One region of the Paenarthrobacter sp. YAF11_1 genome, then DNA from elsewhere that is predicted to be linked to it. Evidence: predicted binding sites of a transcription regulator. Region 1 holds the regulator's gene; the other holds the start of a gene.
The links. Region 1 encodes LexA, which represses DNA repair genes until DNA is damaged. Its sites were predicted from a motif close to TCGAACANNTGTTCGA; they were not measured.
Positions count from the first base shown of each region.

Region 2: the regulator LexA is predicted to act here: its motif matches at 1,785-1,800, upstream of AB4Y77_RS18665 (shikimate dehydrogenase).

Region 1 is NZ_JBFRDF010000013.1:53,086-63,222, forward strand. It holds gene AB4Y77_RS18045 (histidinol-phosphate transaminase) at 1-1,104, opposite strand, end outside; gene AB4Y77_RS18050 (LysM peptidoglycan-binding domain-containing protein) at 1,182-1,541, opposite strand; gene lexA (transcriptional repressor LexA) at 1,887-2,630, shown strand; gene AB4Y77_RS18060 (ATP-dependent DNA helicase) at 2,627-4,687, opposite strand; gene hflX (GTPase HflX) at 4,680-6,242, opposite strand; gene AB4Y77_RS18070 (class I SAM-dependent methyltransferase) at 6,763-7,377, shown strand; gene dapF (diaminopimelate epimerase) at 7,358-8,326, opposite strand; gene miaA (tRNA (adenosine(37)-N6)-dimethylallyltransferase MiaA) at 8,364-9,290, opposite strand; gene miaB (tRNA (N6-isopentenyl adenosine(37)-C2)-methylthiotransferase MiaB) at 9,308-10,137, opposite strand, start outside.
Region 2 is NZ_JBFRDF010000014.1:43,453-53,589, forward strand. It holds gene AB4Y77_RS18660 (bifunctional sugar phosphate isomerase/epimerase/4-hydroxyphenylpyruvate dioxygenase family protein) at 1-781, opposite strand, end outside; gene AB4Y77_RS18665 (shikimate dehydrogenase) at 781-1,686, opposite strand; gene AB4Y77_RS18670 (IclR family transcriptional regulator) at 1,910-2,680, opposite strand; gene AB4Y77_RS18675 (MFS transporter) at 2,884-4,221, shown strand; gene AB4Y77_RS18680 (FG-GAP-like repeat-containing protein) at 4,411-7,125, opposite strand; gene AB4Y77_RS18685 (hypothetical protein) at 7,354-7,590, shown strand; gene AB4Y77_RS18690 (MoaD/ThiS family protein) at 7,613-7,900, opposite strand; gene AB4Y77_RS18695 (WD40/YVTN/BNR-like repeat-containing protein) at 7,908-9,155, opposite strand; gene AB4Y77_RS18700 (GGDEF domain-containing protein) at 9,464-10,137, shown strand, end outside.

The DNA.
Region 1 (10,137 bases):
CGCCCGGCCGTCCAGCAGCGCTTCCAGCGCTGCCAGGAAGGCCGTGGTTTCCGGTTCGGTTCCCGCCGTGACCCGGAGGTGGCCGGGAATACCGACGTCGCGGATCAGCACACCGGCGTCGAGCAGGCCCTGCCAGATCGCGTGGGGATCTTCGAGTCCGCCGAAGAAAACATAGTTGGAGTCCGACTCCGCAGGTTTGAGGCCCATGCGCAGAAGCTCGGTCACGATGCGGTCGCGCTGGACCTTGATGTCCTCGACGTCGGCCATGAGGGCTTCCCGGTGGCTAAGCGCAGCCAGGGCGGTTGCCTGGGTAACAGCCGACAGGTGGTACGGAAGGCGGACCAGCCGAATGGCATCCGTAACCTCGGGAGCTGCGGCCATGTAGCCCAGCCTGGCACCGGCAAGGGCAAAGGCCTTGCTCATGGTGCGGGAAACGATCAGACGCTCGCGACCGGGCAGCAGGGTCAGGGCGCTGGGGGTATTGTCGTGCGCGAACTCGTGGTAGGCCTCGTCCACGATCACTATTGCCTGGCTGGCTTCTCCGGCCTCATAAACGGCCTCTACGACATCCAGCCCCAGGCCTGTTCCCGTGGGATTGTTGGGCGAACACAGGAACACGATGTTGGCACCGGTTTCGCGGACCTGCGCAGCAGCGGAGGCAGCGTCCAAGCCGTAGTCCTCAGCCCTGACCCCGCGGACGTACTCGGTATCCGTGCCACTGGCCAGCAAGGGGTACATGGAGTACGTGGGCGGGAATCCCAGCGCCTTCCGGCCGGGCCCGCCAAATGCTTGGAGGATCTGCTGCAGAACCTCATTGGAGCCATTGGCTGCCCAGATGTTGTCCGGAGCGAGATTGTGGCCAAGGTACTCGGCCAGGGCTTCACGAAGTTCGGTGAACTCCCGGTCCGGATAACGGTTCAGCCCCGTGGCCGCAGCGGCCACGGCCTCGGTGATGGCCGCCTGCACATCGGCAGGGACGCCATGGGTGTTTTCGTTGACATTGAGCAAAATGGGGACATCAAGCTGCGGTGCGCCGTACGGGCTCAGTCCACGCAGGTTGGTCCGGAGGGGTAGTCGGTCAAGTCGCTCAAGCTGGTCACTCACCACCACAGTTTAAGGGCTGCCGGGACTGCCGAACTAACTGTGACGCCGGGCGCCCGCCCCACACGGGACGGAACACACTAGTTTGCGGGCACGAACAACTGCTGGCCGGGCTGGATACGGCCGCCACGGAGGTCGTTGAGCTGAATGATCTCCGTAATGACATCGCGGGGATCCCGTTCAGGCGCAGCGGCACCGGCAATGCCCCAGAGGGACTGTCCCGGCTGGACCGTAACCGAGACGGCGACGGGCGGCTGGAGTTGCCCCTGCGAGTCCGAGGCCTTGGCCGGTGACGTGATAAAACCAGCCAGGCTCAGCAGCGCAGCCACCAGCAGCATGGCCGGGATGCCAAAGAAGACCATCCGTCCCCGTCGGGTCAGGCGCAGACGCGCAGGCGCCTGAGTGGTGCGGAAATCAGCGAACGTAGTGATTGCGGACATGAGCTGAGCCCTTCTGAGCTATTGCCGTGCGCCGGATCCCGGTACATGGCTGCCAATTCTGTGCGTTCCCCTGTCCAACCCCGGATGTTCGAACACTTCGTTCGAACATCCGGTGTCAGCGCCAGGTTTATAGAACACATATTCGAACCTTGCTAAGACATTTTTAGCACTTATCAACGAACGGTGTCGAGACTCGCTAGAACAAATGTTTGATAAACGCCTGTGGCTGCCCTACGTTTGAGTGAAGAAACAGCACTGTTTCAGTGGAACAGGAGGGTCTGACATTTTTTGCAGACCCGACGACCCCGGGCACACTCCGGGCGGAATGGAAAGGCATTGGCGAACATGGCAGCGAAAGCCACCGGCGGCGGGGCACCCCCGCGGAGCCAGCAGCCTCAAAAGAGTCCCAAGAGCCTGACCGTCCGGCAGAAGAAGATCCTGGAGACCATCCAGCGGTCAGTCAATGACAACGGGTATCCGCCCAGCATGCGTGAAATTGGTGACACCGTGGGCCTGGCCAGCCTGTCGAGCGTTACACACCAGCTCTCCCAGCTCGAAAAGCTCGGTTACCTCCGCCGCGATCCAAAGCGCCCCCGGGCCATGGAAGTCCTCATGCCATTGACCCTCGATGGCGGCCCCATTCCGGGAGTGGAAGCGCCCACCAATCTTCGCAGCACGGGTGGCTTTGCCGTGACCGAGCTTGCCAGCGCCAGCGACACCGCCATGGTCCCGTTGGTCGGTCGGATCGCTGCCGGCAGTCCCATCCTTGCTGACCAGACAGTGGAGGACGTCATCCCCCTGCCCCGGCAACTCGTGGGCCACGGCGAACTGTTCATGCTCAAGGTAGCCGGCGACTCGATGATCGACGCCGCGATCTGCGATGGCGACTGGGTAGTTGTCCGCAGGCAGAACGACGCCGTCAATGGAGACATCGTTGCCGCACTGCTGGACGACGAAGCAACGGTGAAGACCTTCCGCCAGCGCGACGGCCACACATGGCTTCTTCCGCAGAACACCCAGTACGAACCCATCCTCGGCGACCAAGCCACCATTATGGGCAAGGTCGTTTCGGTCCTGCGATCCCTCTAGGAGGCTTTGGCAGGGCCCAGGCGCTCCAGCACGCCCCGCACCACGGTTCGGTCCGTCGTCGCCCAGAACGGCGGCAGGGCTGCCCTGAGGAAGCCCCCGTAGCGCTCTGTTGAGAGCCTGGAGTCAAGGACCGCCACAACCCCTTTATCCCCCGTGGAACGGATGAGCCGGCCTGCCCCTTGGGCCAGACGGATGGCAGCGTGGGTTGCTGACACAGCCATGAATCCGTTGCCTCCGGACTGTGCCACGGCACGCGAGCGGGCAGTCATCAACGGATCATCCGGACGCGGGAACGGGATGCGGTCGATGACCACAAGGCGGCACGAACCGCCGGGGACATCCACACCCTGCCACAGCGACATCGTGCCGAAGAGGCAGGTATCGGGCTCGTCGGCGAACTGCTTCACCAGAGCTGCCATGGTGGATTCACCCTGGCAGAGAATACTGACGTCGAGGCGAAGCCTCATGGCATCGGCGGCTTCCTCAGCCGCCCGCCGCGACGAGAAAAGACACAGCGCTCCCCCACCGGAAGCGCGGATGAGGTCTTCCAATTCATCCAGGGCCTCGGGCGAGGTTCCACGGCCAGGCTTGGGCAAGTGCTTGGCCACGTAGAGCACACCCTGTTTGGGGTAATCAAAGGGCGAGCCGACATCGATCCCGGTCCAGCTTGGTGCTCCATCGCCAATCAGCCCAAGTCCACCTGCGGCCGGTTCAAAAGCCGAGCCGATGGCCAGCGTGGCGGAAGTCAGCACAACTGTATGACCAGCGAAGAGACCTTCACGAAGGCGTCCCGCCACACTCAGGGGCGCAATGTTGATCAGGGCCGGAGCGGTCTCGTCAGGTTGCGAGTATCCCTGCTGGGGATCGAACGTGCTGTTGCGGGAAAACCACACCACTTCACGGTTCTCCTTGGCCGCGAGCATCCGTTCGCACAGCTCCAGAATGAGCATGAGCCGTGACCGCGCGAGTTGCCTGCCGCCGTCGACCGCGTTTGAAGAGTCCGTCTTCGAATCCGACAGTGCTGCGCGTGTGGCTTCCCGGAGTTGGTCCAGGCAATCGAGCTGTTCGTCATTGAGCCCGCTGGGCAGAAGACCGTTGGGCACGCCCGCTATGGCCATATCCAAGCGGTCGGCCGCAGCATTGAGGGCATCCACCGTGATGGCGGTGTGCTTGCGGGCGCTCGACGCGGCCGCGTGGACCATCGCTACGGACAACTGGCCTGACACAGCGCCCGTCACGCGGTCCTGCAACTCGTGGGCCTCATCGACTACCACGACGTCGTATTCGGGCAGCACAGCCAGCCCCTCAAAGGCGCTGACGGCCAGCATGGCGTGGTTGGTGACCACGACGTCGGCTTCGCCTGCGCGGGACCGGGCCAACTCGCTGAAGCACTCCTCGGCGAGGGGACACTTCTGCGCGCCCAGACACTCCATGGACGTCACGGAGACCTGTCGCCAAGCCCGATCCGTGACGCCGGGCATAAGTTCGTCACGGTCGCCGGTGGCGGTCTTTTCCGCCCACTCGCGAAGCCTGACCACTTCCTTGCCCAACTGCGACTGCGGTCCCCCCATGGACGCAGCAAAGTGCGGGACACTGGTGTCCTCGCCCAAGGAGAACAGCTGTCCCTCGGACGGTTCCTCGCTGGGGAACCCGCCTTCGAGCTTTTGCCGGCAGACGTAGTTTGCCCTGCCCTTGACGAGCGCCACGTTGACGGGGCGTTCAAGGGCAGGGTTGATGGTGTCCAACAGCCGGGGAAGGTCCCTGCCAACAATCTGCGTTTGGAGTGCCAAGGTGGCGGTGGACACCAAAGTCGGTTTGTCGCTGTCCATCGAATGCGCGATCAACGGAATAAGGTACGCCAAGGACTTACCCGTTCCCGTTCCCGCTTGGACCAGCAGGTGCTCCCCGGTTTCGATGGCCCTGGTGACATGCCTGGCCATCTCGTGCTGGCCGGCACGGCTCTGACCGCCCATGCCGGCAACAGCCCGGTCCAACAACTCGAGGGTGGTCTTCTCCCCCAACGACTCGACGGCGTCCGCCGCCACCTTCTCAACCATTGGTGACGAACGGCTCCAGTTCGGCTGCCAGTCCTTCGCGGACCATGACAACAACGCGGGTTCCGCTTTCCTCGTGCTCAAGGCTGAGGATTTCCGAGTCGGAACTGTGCAGTTTGCTGATCATTTCGCCACGGTCGTAGGGAATGAGCAGCTCCAAGCGCACGCCCGGCCGGGGAATGGACTGGCTGATGTCTTCCAACAACCCAGCAATGCCCTGGCCCGTACGGGTGGAGACGACTGCGTGGCGGGGTTCCTTCTGCTTGAGGCGCTCCACCACAAAGGGGTCCGCCACATCAACCTTGTTCAGGACAATGATCTCGGGAACCTTGCGGGCATCCACTTCCGTAAAGACAGCCCGGACAGCAGCGATCTGACCTTCAGGATCAGGATGCGAGGCGTCCACTACGTGCAGGATCAGGTCCGCATCCGCCACCTCCTCCAGCGTGGAGCGGAACGCCTCAATCAGCTGGGTCGGCAGCGAACGGACAAACCCCACAGTGTCCGCCAACGTGTAGCCGATGCCGTCCGGCGTCTGGGCTTTACGAACGGTGGGATCCAAGGTGGCGAACAGGGCGTTCTCCACCAGCACACCGGCATCGGTGAGGCGGTTCAGGAGCGAGGACTTGCCGGCGTTCGTGTATCCGGCGATCGCGACGGAAGGAACGGCATTACGACGGCGGTTGGCGCGTTTGGTCTCGCGGGCCGGCTTCATCGCGGCGATTTCACGACGAAGCTTGGCCATCCGTGTGCGAATGCGCCGGCGATCCAGTTCGATCTTTGTCTCACCAGGACCACGCGAGCCCATGCCTGCACCTGCTCCACCCACCTGGCCACCGGCCTGGCGTGACATGGAGTCACCCCAACCACGAAGGCGCGGGAGCAGGTACTCGAGCTGTGCAAGCTCAACCTGGGCCTTGCCTTCCCGGCTCTTGGCGTGCTGGGCGAAGATGTCCAGGATCAGCGTAGTGCGGTCTACTACCTTGACCTTGACAATGTCCTCAAGGCCTCGGCGTTGGGAAGGAGCCAGCTCGGTGTCCACCACGACGGTGTCCGCGCCGGTGGCGGCAACGATGTCCTTAAGCTCCTGGGCCTTGCCCGAACCCAAAAAGGTACCGGGGTCCGGCTTCATGCGCCGCTGCACCAAACCGTCAAGGACTTCCGAACCGGCAGTCTCTGCCAGGGCAGCGAGCTCGCGGAGCGAATTTTCGGCGTCGGCCAGTGTCCCTTCAGTCCAGAGACCGGCGAGGACAACTCGTTCAAGGCGCAGCTGCCGGTATTCGACCTCGGTGACGTCTTCGAGTTCCGTGGACAATCCAGCGGTACGGCGCAGCGCGCGACGTTCGGCCAGGTCTTCCTGGTCGCCGTCGTAGATGCTGTGTTCCTGGTCAAGGGTGGAAATGGCCTGCGCCTTGCCGAATACACCACCGGCGTCGTCGTCATCGGATGCCTGCGCAGGTACATCCTTGGAAAGAATCCGGTCGATGACGGCCTGGATTTGTTCAGGACTCATGTCCTGGGCGTCGGAATCGGATCCGGAGTGCTTCTGGGTGGTCATGGTCTCCTTAGACTGTTCGGCTATTCCAGAATAGTGCTGTTTGCTGTTCGATGGGGCGCTATTCGCGCTGGGCTGACGGGCATGGGCCAAAGAGGGCCTCCTGTGCTCAACGGCCGCCCGTTGAATGGACGGCGGTTGCTGTGATCTGGCGTGGTGGGATCCGCGCGGAGGCTCCTGGCCACTGGAGATCGCACTGCCGGCCTGCTTGGACCCGCGCAAGTTACTGGCGGTTCAGTGGGCCGGGTTGGATGGTGTGATCTTCAAAACATCCGTGACGGGAAAATTGGGTCAACGGATGTGCCGGTGGGACCTGCCTGGCGGAAAGACCGCGGCTTGGCTGAACTGCCAAAGACCGGGCTGCATCGCGGGCGGTGCCGTGTGACGCCTGAGTGCTCAGGCGAATTGCGGCATTATTACTCGAAGATCAAGAACATGCGCTTCACACTATCATTCACTGTCAAGCCGCCCCTTGGAGCAGGCAGTTTCCCATGGCGCCGATAGCCAACTAATCTGGCAAATTATGGAGTCTGCACACTATTTCACCGCCCAACCGGCCGGACCGTTCACCCGAAAGCCACTCACGGTAGAACTCGCTGGAGCCACACGCCAGTTGCAGACCTCCTCCGGCATCTTCAGCCCTGACGGAGTGGACAAGGGCACTGCCATACTCTTCTCCGAAGTTCCGCCGCCGTCACCCCAGGGAAACCTGTTGGACATCGGTTGCGGCTGGGGTCCAATCGCTTTGACGCTGGGGCTGATGGCACCCCATGCCAAGGTGCACGCCGTGGACGTCAACGAGCGGTGTATCACGCTGACCAATGAGAACGCGGTTGCCCTGGGCCTGGACAACGTGACGGCCAGCCTTCCACACGAGGTAGACCCCGCCGTCGAGTTCGACACCATCTGGTCCAACCCGCCCATCCGGATCGGCAAGGACGAGCTTCACACCCTGCTGCTGACGTGGTTGCCGCGCCTGGCGACCGGAGGAAACGCCTGGCTGGTGGTCCAAAAGAACCTCGGTTCGGACTCCCTCCAGCGGTGGCTCGCCGGCGAGCTGGACAAGTCCTACACGGTGAGCCGCGAGAGCACGTCCAAGTCCTTCAGGATCATTCGGGTCAGGAAAGCGTCCCAGTAGCTACGATGACGGCCGGGCCGCTGAGCTCTACATGTTCGCGACCGCCTGCTCCGGGGAAGAACTTAACATCCACGACGCCGCCCGGCACGTTCACGTGCCAGTCGTTCGGCGCTGTGTTGCCGGCCCAATGACGGATGGCGACGGCGGCGGCGCAGGCTCCTGTGCCGCATGATTGGGTCTCCCCCACGCCGCGCTCATGGACGCGCATGGTGATGGTGCCGACGCCGTCTTCAACCAACGGTTCGGCCGGAACAACGAATTCAACGTTGGTCCCGTTGGCAGGCCTGGGATCGACCACCGGAGCCTTGAACAACTGCGTGGCCGACAGCTCCTTGAGTTCGGCCAAAGCAACCACCGTATGGGGATTGCCCATGCTGACTGAGAGGCCGGGGCGGGCTACCTCCAGGCCGTCCGCGCTGACAAGCGCGTCCATGGCCTTGCTGGTGGCTTCCTGGGGGAAGATGAACTCCCACGGGCCCATGTCCACGGCGTAACCATTGGCCGTACGGACCACTTTCTTGACGCCTGCACGGGTACCTATGGTCAGGGTTTCGCCCGGGCCAAGATCCACCAGTTTCTCGGCAATCAAGAAGTGCACGAAGACGCGGACGCCGTTGCCGCACATCTCCGAGAGGGAACCATCACCGTTGCGGTAGTCCATGAACCATTCGGCGTCCGGATCCTGTTCCAGAAGATCGCGGCCCTCCGGGAGGAAACGCGACGGGACAGCGCGGATAAGGCCGTCTCCACCAATGCCTGTATGACGGTCGCACAATTGGGCAACCTGCTCCGGCGTGATCTCGTGGGCATCGCCGGGGTCGGCAATCAGGACGAAGTCGTTGCCCGTTCCATGGCCCTTGGAAAACGTCAGCCCTGCAAGGCTTGAGTCGGTCACGGTAGCACCGGCAGCTGCGGACTGCTGGGCGGGAACTGCGGCGGTTTCATCCATGCCACTAGGCTACCTTCCACGCTGGTTCGGCCCGAAATCAATCCTGGCGGCTCGAAGCCGCTGCGACAGCCTTGGCCACGAGCTCAGGATCCTGCCAATCAAGCCAGGTGATCCGGGGGTCAGCCCTGAACCAGGTGAGCTGGCGCCTGGCGAACTGCCTGGTGGCCACGATGGTTTCCTCCGACGCTGCTGCAACGTTGGTTTGACGGTCCAGGACCCTCAGGAACTGCGCGTACCCCAAGGCGCGGGACGCGGTCTTACCCTCCCTGAGCCCGGCAGCATCAAGCCGTTCAACCTCCTCAAGCAGACCAGCCTCCACCATCCGATGGACCCGGAGAGCCAGCCGTTCCCTCAGCACCTCACGGTCCACCGAAAGGCCGAGCTGCACTGCCGGCTGAAAATACTCGCGTTGCGGCATGAACGAACTGAAGGGGCGTCCGGTGAGCTGGTGCACTTCGAGGGCCCTGATCACCCGCCGCGCGTCACCCAGACGGGCTGCCGACACGGGGTCGACCTCCTCAAGACGGGTTCGCAAAGGCGCGAGGCCGTGCGCGTCACACTCGTCTTCCAGGGCCTTACGGATGACGGGGTCAGTGCCGGGGAACTCCAGGACGTCCAATGCGGCGCGGACGTACAGTCCGGAACCTCCCACCAGGATGGGGCGTTTTCCGCGCGAACGGATTTCGGCAATGGCTCCTCGGCAGGCCGCCTGGAAGTCCGCAACACTTGCCTCCTGGGTGACATCCATGGTGTCCAGCAAGTGATGGGGCACGCCCTTGCGCTCTTCCATGCTGATCTTCGCTGTCCCGATGTCCATCCCGCGATAGAACTGCAAGGCATCCGCGTTGATGACCTCACCGTTGAGGGCGAGGGCGAGGTTGACACCCAGGTCCGACTTGCCGGAACCGGTAGGTCCAACCACTGCAACGACAGGCAGGGAATCGTCCTTGGTGGAGGTAGGCACGTGATCCTGGTCCGACGTCAGGCGCGACGAGCCGGCAACGACGGCATGCCCAGGGACACCCCGGCCTTGCCCGGGGCCGAACCCGGTGAAGGAACACCGCAGGACTCAGCCTGGGAACGATCCCAGGCGTCTCCGGCGCGGGAGCGGCGCAGGACATAGTCCCCGGCGGTGGCCGGATCCGCCACAAGGTGGAAAGAAGCAGCCTCCGTGATGGTGACTGTGACAAAGTCACCGGGACGGGGAGTAGCAGCGCCGGACGGCACGGAGAAGTGCACCAGGCGCTGGTCCTTGGACCTACCGGATAAGCGGTGGGTTTCCTCGGCTTTACGCCCGGACTGGGCCGTCACCAGGACTTCAACTGTCCGGCCAAGCTGCCGCGCATTCTCCTCAGCGGCAATGCGGTCCTGGAGGGCCGTCAGCCTTTCGAAACGCTCCTGCACTACGGCTTTGGGAAGCTGGTCAGGCAAGTCTGCGGCCGGCGTGCCGGGCCGCTTGGAGTACTGGAAGGTGAAGGCTGAGGCGAAGCGGGACTTTTCCACGACATCCAGGGTCGCCTGGAAATCCTCTTCCGTTTCGCCCGGGAACCCGACAATGATGTCCGTGGTGATGGCTGCGTTGGGAATCCGATCGCGAACCTTGTCCAGAATTCCCAGGAACCGGCTGGATCGGTAGGAACGCCGCATGTCCTTGAGGACTTTGTCCGAACCGGACTGCAGGGGCATGTGCAACTGCGGCATGACGTTGGGCGTCTCAGCCATGGCGGCGATGACGTCATCGGTGAAGGCTGCGGGGTGCGGGCTGGTGAAGCGGACGCGCTCCAAGCCCTCGATTTCTCCGCATGCGCGCA
Region 2 (10,137 bases), on a different contig from region 1:
AGGAGCGCATGGCGTCCACCGCCGTGCGCTCGGTGTCGGACTGGCGGAAGACGTCATTGAAGACTTCCAGCGAGACGGGACCCGTGTAGCCGGCCCGGACCACGTGGCCCATGAACTTGGCGAGCTCGAACTGGCCTTCGCCGGGGAACACCCGGTAGTGGCGGCTCCAGGAGAGGACGTCCATGGAGAGCTTGGGGGCATCGGCGACCTGGACGAAGAAGATCTTCTCCGCGTTGATCTGTTCAATGGGCGCGGTGTCCCAGTCGCGGGAAAGGATGTGGAAGGAGTCCAGGCAGGTTCCAAGGTTGGGATGGTCCACCATTTCGACCAGGCGGTACGCATGCTCGTAGTCGTTGACGTACTTGCCCCAAGCGAGGGCCTCGTAGGCGACCTTGACGCCGTGATCCCCCGCCAGCTCGGCGAGTTCGGCCAGCTGCCCGGCCCTAAGATCATCGTCGTCGATGGTTGCCGTGGCAACGTTCGAGCAGACCAGGATGGTGTCCATGCCAAGGCGTGACATGAGGTTGAACTTGGCCTCGGCGCGCTTGAGGTTGGCCTTCAGCAGGTCCGCAGTGACGCCGTCGAAATCGCGGAAAGGCTGGTACAAATCCAAGCCCAGGCCCAAGTCCGCGGCCATCTTGCGCACATCTTCAGGGCTGTGCGGCGACGTCACGAGGTCCTGTTCAAAGATCTCGATGCCGTCGAAGCCCGCAATGGCACAGGCCTGCATTTTCTCCTTCAGCGTGCCGGACAGGCAGACCGTGGCGATTCCGGTGCGCATCAGTGGGCCGCGTTCGACAGCTGGGGAGCTGCTGCGTCTTCCGCGGCGATCAGCTCCAGGAAGTGTGCCCGCATCCGTTCACGGTTGGCTTCGCGTCCGGTGATGAGCTGGAAGGCGTCGGCCGCCTGTCCAACTGCCATTCGGCCGCCGTCGAGGACGTCGCATCCCTTGGCGCGGGCCTCGCGGACCAGTTGCGTTTCGATGGGGCGGTAGACGATGTCCGCCACCCAGTGCCGCGGTTCCAACAGTTCGATGTCCAGGGGAAGGCCGGGGTGGGCCGCCATGCCGATGGGGGTGCAGTGCACCAGGCCGTCGGCGAGAGGCATGACCTGGGGGAGCTCGTCGGTGCTTCGCGGCGTGACGGTGGCCTCCGGGAACAGCCCGCCGAGTTCGGCGGCACGTTCCGCAGCGCGGGCCGAGTCCATATCCACGAGGTCCAGCGTGCTGACGCCGGCTTTGAGGAGCGCGTAGGCTACGGCCGAGCCGGCGCCGCCTGCGCCGAGCTGGACCACGCGGTCCAGCTTCGCGTCCGGAAGTCCGGTGGCGAGCGCAGCGCCGAAACCGGAGAAGTCTGTGTTGTGGCCGATCAGCCGACCGTCCTGGAGGAGAACTGTATTGACGGCACCCAGGCGACGGGCGTCGTCGGAAATTTCATCAAGGTGCTCAAGCACCAACTGCTTGCACGGGTGGGTGATGTTCAGGCCGTTGAATCCCATGCGCTGGGCGGCGGTCAGGAGATCCCCGACGGCGGTGGCCGGCAGCTCGAGGTCCAGCAGGTCGATGGGGCGGTACAGCAAGCGAAGGCCCTGCACATCGGCTTCGCGTTCGTGCATGGGCGGCGTGAGCGATGGCATGACGCCTTCGCCTATGAGGCCCACCAGAACGGACTCGGCTCGGTTGCTCATCCTAAAGCTCCTTTGACTTCAGCACCGCGGGCTTCTTGGCGCTTTTCTGGGGCGCCGCCTGACCGGGTGTTATTTAGATTACTACAAGTGTTCATATTCCGCACGCTTGTTCTTATCGCGAACAATTACCTAGTTTGGCAGAGGCATGTGGGTGCGTTGTGGGGCCTGCTCTGCGCGTCATTTCGAGCACGTGGGGCGCAGAGCGGGCCTCGCAACGGGTGGGTCAGCGCTGGGGCAGGCGGGCCGCGAGTTCAGCCGCGGCTTCCTGCAGGGTGGGGACGTGCGCAATAAGTTCCTCCATGGTGAGGCGGAAGACTGGCACGGCCGTGGCGAGTGATGCGAAGGCGTGGCCTTGGGAGTTCAGGACCGGCACGGCGACGGCGCGCATACCCACCTCGTTTTCCTCATCCATCACCGCATACCCCTGCCGGCGCACCTGCTCGATTTCTTCGCGGAACGCATCGCGGTCGGTGATGGAGCGTTCCGTGAGGGGATCCAAGGGAAGTTCCTCCAGCAGACGCTTCCGCTCGATCTCTTCTTCGAAAGCCACAATCGCCTTGCCCACTGACGTCGTATGGAGCGCCCCGAGATGACCGGGGTCGCTGGTGACGCGGAAGGTCTTGGGGCCATCCACCTTATTGACCGTCAGATGGTGGTTGCCATCACGGACGGAGAGGATGGTGGCCTCATGCGTGCGATCTGTAACGCGCTGCAAGACGGGCAGTGCAGTGGCCGCGAAGCCATGGTGGTTCGATACCCGCTGACCGAGCTGGAAGACGCGCAAGCCCAAGTGGTAGCGGCGCCCGTCGGGCTCGTAATCCACGAAGCCATCGCGCGTCAACGAGCCCAGCAAACGGTACGTGGTGCTGAACGGCAGGCCGGCACTCCTTGCCAGATCCGCCGCACTGGCGCCGCGCGGCTCGTCGCCCAGCAGCACCAACAAACCCAGTGCCTTGCCGACCATGTCGGTCTTTGTGTCCTCTTTCACACTCATAGCTCGATGCTCTCACATAGTGAGAGCTATTTCTAGATGGTGGTGACTTCTCTTGACAAGTGACCCCACTCACAGCCACTATTGCTGTATTGCACAAGTAGCTCTCACCATATGGTTACTTTCGGGATGATCCGGCCGCACCTCGCTCTGGTCTTCCCACAGAAGCTAGATCCGCGACATCGTCGTCACAGAAGGAAACCCCCATGAGCCAAACAATGCCGTCAGCGACGCCAGGCACTGAAACCACCGCCGGAACACCCAAGAAAGCTGCGCTTGCCAGCTTCCTGGGCAGCGCGGTGGAGTACTACGACTTCTTCATCTTCGGCTCGGCCGCAGCCCTGATCTTCCCGCACGTCTTCTTCCCGTCGGCCGATGCCAACGCGGCCATCATGTCCTTCGCGACATTCGGCTTCGCTTACATTGCCCGTCCCGTGGGCGCCGTGATCCTGGGCCACTTCGGTGACAGGATCGGCCGGCAGAAGGTGCTCATGTTCACCTTGGTCCTGATGGGAGCAGCGACCTTCGTGATCGGCTGCCTCCCCGACTTCAAGACCATCGGCTGGTGGGCTCCCGTCCTGCTGGTCCTTGCCCGTCTTTGCCAGGGCCTTTCGGCTGCAGGCGAGCAGGCAGGTGCCTCGTCCATGACGCTGGAGCACGCTCCGGACAACCGCCGCTCGTTCTTCACCTCGTGGACCCTCACCGGCACCCAGGGCGGCCAGATCCTGGCAGCGCTGGTCTTTATTCCTGTGGTGGCCCTGCCTGACGAGATCAAGTACGGCATTGGCTGGCGCATCCCGTTCTGGCTCAGCGCCGTGGTGGTTCTGGTGGCGTTCTTCATCCGCCGCACCCTGCACGAGCCGCCGGCCTTTGCTGAAGCCAAGAAGAACAACGAGATCTCCAAGCTCCCCGTAGCCGATCTCCTCAGGCTTCACTGGCGGGACGTCCTCCGCGTGGTCTGCTGCGCGTTCATCGCCGCAGTGAGCACGGTCTTTGGAACATTGGCCATCAAATATGCCCAGGACGTTGCCGGCGTGAACAGCACCATTACGCTCTGGCTGGTGGTCGTGGCCAACGTGGTGGCCCTCGGAACCCAGCCCCTCTTCGGCATGCTCGCGGATAAGATCGGCCGGAAGCCCGTCTTCATCTACGGCGCATTCGCAAGCGCCATCATGACCCCCGTGTTCCTGCTGACCCTGGAATCCGGCGTTGTGCCCCTGATGTTCCTGGTGTCCGTGGTGTTCTTCTCCTTCGGGTACGCCGCTGCCAACGCAGTATGGCCGTCCTTCTACGGTGAAATGTTCAGCACCAAGGTCCGCTTCTCCGGCCTGGCTATCGGCACGCAGCTCGGCTTCCTCATGGCAGGGTTCGCCCCGGCCATCGTGACTGCCCTGGGCGGAACCAAGCCCGGCGGATGGGTACAGATTTCCATCTTCACCGCCGTGATCTGCGTGATCGCAGCCGTCTCAGCCATGACGGCCCGCGAATCAGCCAAGACCCCCACAGCGGAGCTCGGCCTGCCCAAGCACGCCCAGCACGCCTAAGCCCGCCGCTTCTTCCCTGTCAGCTGGGACCAAAGCAGCGAAAACCCGGAGTGTCACCTGACATTCCGGGTTTTTCGCTTTTCCGAACCTGAGGGGCCAAGACTCTCGGAGGGGGCCAGGCATTTTTACGCTGCGTCACCCAGCGAGACCCAGGAAAACCAGCAGCGCTCTCTCACCTCCGATGACGGGCTACCTCGGGTCCAACGCCACCGGCTTGAACTTTCCCGTACCCGTCCCGGAGTAGAGCAGCAGCGTTCCATCGCCGGCTACGCCCACGAGGGTCGGGTCGCCTGTGCCCGTGAACGCGTTGCCGAGGGCAGCGAAGGAGGTGAACATGTTCCATCCGGAGCCTAGGTACTGCCGGGTGAGGAAACCTCCGCTGCCGTTGCCCGGGTAGAGCCACAGTCCTCCGTCCGTTCCTCGGGCAAGGACATCTTCCCGGCCGTCACCGTTGAAGTCGCTGCCCTGCATCACCGCGTTGAAGATATTCCACCCGGTACCGATCTGCTTCCACGGCTGGAATCCTCCGGCGCCATTTCCCGGATAAAGCCACAAGGTCCCGTCCGCGGCGCGTGCCAGGATGTCGGCCTTTCCGTCACCGGAGAAGTCGCCCGGCGCCAACATCTGCGTGAAGCCCTGCCAGCCAGTACCGATCTGTTTGCGGGCAAGGAACTGGGCCTTCCCGTCGGTCGGGTACAGCCACAGCGTCCCATCGGAGGCCCTGGCCACAAGATCCGGGTGCTTATCGCCGTCGAAATCGCCCACGCTCAAGACTGACGTAAAGACGTTCCAGCCCGTCCCCACCTGCACGCGCGGAAGGAAGCCACCCGAACCATTGCCCGGGTAAAGCCACAGGATGCCGTTGGTGCCGCGGGCCAAAACGTCCGCGACAGCATCGCCGTCGAAATCCCCGGCCTCCCACACCTGACTGAACTGGTTCCAACCGGATCCGATCGCCAAGCGGTCCGCGAAGCCGGTGCCGTCACCCGGGTAAAGCGTCATGCCTGAACCGACGCCGAGGACGTCAGCCTTGCCGTCGCCGGTAAATTCCTGCCCGCCGACGATGTCGCCCGCCAGGTTCCAACCAGTTCCGACGGCGGTACGCGGCAGGAGGCTCCCCTTGCCATCGCCGGGGTAGACGTAGAGGGTGCCGTCCGACGAACGGGCCAGGAGTCCTGCCGTCCCGCCCCCGAACGTCCCCGCTGCGGAAAGACTGGTGAACGCATCCCAGCCCTGGCCGATCTGCCGCTGGGCCAGGAATCCGCCGGAACCGTTCCCGGGATAGAGCCAAAGCCGGCCATCGGTTCCACTTGCCACCACATCTGCCCGGCCATCTCCGTTGAAGTCGCCGGGGGCCACCAACTCCGTAAACCCCTGCCAGCCGACACCTGCCTGGCTGCGTGGCAGGAAACCGCCCTTGCCGTTGCCCGGGTAGAGCCACAGACTGCCGTCGCTGCTGCGCGCCAGAATGTCAGCGAAGCCGTCGCCATTGAAATCGGAAGTGCCCAGTACCGCGTTGAAAATGTCCCAGCCACTGCCGATTCGCACGGGATCTTCAAGGCGGTTTCCGGGCAGGCCTGCATAGAGCAGGAGCGAACCGTCCGCTTCGCGGGAAAGGACGTCGGCCAGCTTGTCGCCGTCGAAATCGCCGGCGGAAAAACTCATCCGCGTCTTCAGTTTGGTGTCGGCGTTGATGGTCACTGTTGCCGAGGTGGCGCTGACCGAATTGATGGTCACCCTGGTGCCCGTATAGGTGGTGAAAGTGCTGCCCGCCTGCCAGGCATGGTTCTGGCTGTACCAACCATTGAAAGGTGTGGTGTCCGGCATGAGGATCAGTGACGAGGCGATGGTGGCGCCGCCCCGCTGGACGATTTTGACGCCTTTGTTGCCGCCCGAGAGATAGCTGTCGTAAGCCCCTACCGGCTGCCGGAGTTCCAGGTAGTAGACCTCCCGGCTCACAGGGTCCGTGAACTTGATGGCGCGCTGGGCCTCGGTGCCGCCCCAGGGCTTCAGGGTGTAGCTCTTGACTCCCGTGGCCACACCGGTGTCGCGGATTTCGTCGCCTCGTCCCAGGCCGCCGTAGTCCCAAAACGTAGAGCTGATGACCGGCGAGTTCCACTGCGCAGCGCCCATGATGTCTGTGGTGTCGCCGTACTCGCGGATGTAGCAGGACGGGTCCGTGAACTGGCCATTGCTGTTGACACCGACGTCGGACGCCCCGCTGCGGCACTGCAGGGCATCAGCGTGCATCATGCCAATGACGTGCCCGAACTCATGGCTCATCACGTTGTTGGAGAAGTTGCTGATCTGCGGCATCAAAACGCGGCCACTGTAACTGCCGCTGCTGTAGCCGGCGCCAAGCGCGTTCCCGGACAGGGTGGTGGTGGGAATGTAGATCACCAGCGCCGTGTATGGGCTCGCGGACCATTTCAGCTCGCTGGTGATGGTGGAGATGATGGAGCTGTAGCTGTCGGTCGACCTCGCCTTGGACTGGTGCCCGGCAACCTTGCTGTTCACGGTCATGGAGAGCTTGTTGGCCGACATCGCCTGCCAGTACTTGCTGGTGGCCGCCACCGTCTTTTCGGCGTCAGCCATGGAGACCGCGTTGGCGTTGTCCGCCAGTTTTGCCGTGACCAACCGGACGCGGATGTCACCGGCGGGGCCGATCGCTGCTGCACCGTCGCGGAGGATGGAGTCGACGTCGGACTGTCCCTTGGGTGCATCGTCCGCAGGTGGCGTCTCGAACGTGTGGTCCGAACGCGGCGTGCCCTCGATGAACTGGACATTCGGGTTATCCGGTCCTGGAACCGGAACGGCCGTGGCAGGGGCCTGAACAAAAAACAGGCCGGTGGCGAACACCACCAGGCCCGTGGACAGTGCGATGGATCGCCGCAAAACTCCCATTGAATCTCCCCGGGGACGGAGCCTGTGGTTCCTGTGAGTCTCAAGAACCGAGATCAGGCTACAGCCGTGGCCGCCGTGCGCCGGGAAGGCGGGGCTGGGTCACCGGAAATGCAACCAACCCGGAATGCTAACCGGACCCTAACCGCCCCGAAATACCGTGGCAACATTGCCGCGCCACACTGGAATAGCCGGCAAGTGCAGGCACCAGCTCCAGCCCAGGAGGCCACCATGTTGAAGGAAGTCACAACACACACAACACGAATACGCGCGATCAGCCAGCTCCACCGTGGAGACGAGATCGAAGCCCGACTGTCCGTGGGACCCGCCTATGATGACGTGGTCATCCGCCGCGGACAGGTCCAGGAAACCGCGCCGGGAATCGGCGTTGTCTGGATCATGGATCACGTCTCGGGTATGAGGAAAGCCATCAATACCGACGAATGCAGTGTTTGGCGCGTCGCCTGAACCGGCTTGACCCCAACCCTGCTCAGCCGCCGGCCACGGACTGGACAATCAGGACCTCCTGGCCGCCCGCAACCTCCGTATCAAGACCTTTCAGACGCCGGACCTCATCACCGTTCACGTAAATATTCACGAAACGGCGGAGTGCCCCGGTTTCATCACGCAAGCGCCTGGCCAGCACCGGATAATCTCCGGTCACCGCATCAAGCAACTGTCCAACGGTCACAGCCCCGTCGGCGGACGCAGTCAGATAGGACTGTCCGCCGACGAGTGGCTGCAGGACACCAGGCAACAGGACCGTAAAGTCAGCCACAACGGGCCTAACCAGGTACCGGCGCGCTGGCTTGATCGCCAGGAGTGGGGTCAATCTCCTGGGCCGCTGCCTCCACGATCACTGCGGCTTCGGCAATCACAGTGGCTTCCGCCGCAGTCAGTGGGACTTCTACGCCTGCTGCGTTGTCCACCACGACGGCGGCCCTCACGCACAGTACGTCCGGCAGGTGCGAGGCCACTTCAGTAAAGGTCCCGCCCTCATCGGCGCTGGCGTAGACGGCACCTCCGCGGGTGCCGAAATATACTCCGACGGGTTCGGCCGTGTCCACGGACGCGGCATCGCGCAGGACAGCGTTGTATTCGTGATCCGGCAGGCCGGTATGAAGTTCTGTCCAGGTATTTCCGGCGTCATTGGTGCGGTGGACACTGAGCTTGCTGTCCGGCGGGATGCGTTCGCCGTCGGCCTTCAGCGGAATCACCCATGCCGTCCCTTCCCGCCGCGGGTGCGTCAACATGACGAAGCCGAAGTCCGCAGGCAGCCCGTCCGCGATGGAATCCCAGTTCTCACCGTTGTCATCCGTACGGTAAACGCCATGGTGGTTCTGAGCGTACAAGCGGCCCTCGACGGCGGCGTCCGCTGCGATCTTGTGGACACACTGGCCGAACTCCGGGTTGGGATCGGGCATGAAGTAGGCCGAAATTCCTTTGTTCCGGGGCTCCCAGGAGGTCCCGCCGTCGAGCGATCTGTAAACGCCGCCCGTACTCATGGCGATGTGGACCTTTTCCCCGGACGGATCAACCACAATCGAGTGTGCCGCCGCGCCACCATAGCCGGCACCCCACTCGCTGCGGTGCGGGTGGTCCCACAGCCCGCGGTTCAACTCGAAGTGTTCGCCGCCGTCGGTGGACTTCCATACAGAAATCGGCTCGCACCCGGCCCAGACAACGCCAGGGCGGGATTCGGCGTCGGGGTAGATCTGCCAAACGCGCTCCAAGGCGGCGTCAGTGCCGTCCGGGAATTTGATGGCACCTTGCTCGGGCTCAGTCCAGGTGGCGCCAAGGTCATCGGAGTGGGCCACAGTGGGTCCCCAGTGCTCCGATCTGACGCCCACCATGATCCGGGTTTTGCCGTCCCGTGTGTCTATCCCGATGCTGGGAATCTCGCTCATCAGGAAGTGCGGGCCGGAGAGGGACCATTCTTTGCGGTCCGGGCTGGTTGCCAGCCACAGGCCTTTCTTGGTCCCGATCGCTATGACATAACTCTCTGCGGTATCTGCGGTTGCCATGCGTCCCATCGAACCATCAGGGTGGGTGGGTGGCAACGGTTTTTTGGGCGTATGTGGATAGTCCGCTGTCATGGGCAGACCAACCCTTACGGTTACAGTGCGGCCTAACCCCTGATCGTGACGCGAATTTCGAGAAAACTTTTAAAGAGCCATAGCGACCGTCATCCACCGGCACTGGAGAAAACGTGCTTGACTGTGGCTTTGCGATCATGAGTCCGGAACAACTTGCTGGGGGATCAGATGTTTTGCGAGGTCAAAGAGCCATGAGGCCATCACGAGGGAACTCCGCGGTTGTAGTCCGGTAGCGGGGCCGCGTCGTGATTGCAGTTTCGCTGCAAGAAGGATCAATAGTCCTGGACCCCTTTTCCGTCCGGGTGGTCCTCGGCTTGGTCACCCTGACCCTGATCGTCATTTCCTGTATTTCGTCCCAGCGAAGACGCTCGCCCTACGCAGAGTGGTGGCGGGTAGCCCTGTGCCTCTTTTTCGTTGGCAACGCGGCCTTCCTGCTGAACGGTACCGACTTCCAGCAGTGGGCCAACCCCTTGGGCAAGGCCCTGATTGTCGCCGGAACCTTCTGCATTTGGGCGGGAGCACGTACACTGCGCGACCACCGCGTGCATCCTTGGGTGCTTGCGGCCGCGTCCATTCCCAGCTGTGTTGCGTCCTTACTGGATGACCCGGGGAACAGCGTGTGGTCTGGCGGTTTGGTCTACTTGTGCCTGACGACGTTGGGCATCACCTTGGCGGCACTGGAACTGTGGTTCGCGAAACCCGTCCGGTCCAGGATTACCAGGTTCCTGTCGGTCATTGCCGGCCTGATGACCTTGTACTACCTGCTCCGGGCCATCAGCTTTGTCCTGGAGGGGCCCACCAGCGAAGAGTTCCGAACATTCTTTGGGTATGCGCCGGCCGCCCTGATGCATTTGATCCTGCTGGTGGCGGTGTCCTCCACCATGAATACGCTCAGCAACAAGCAGTTGATCAAACGCCT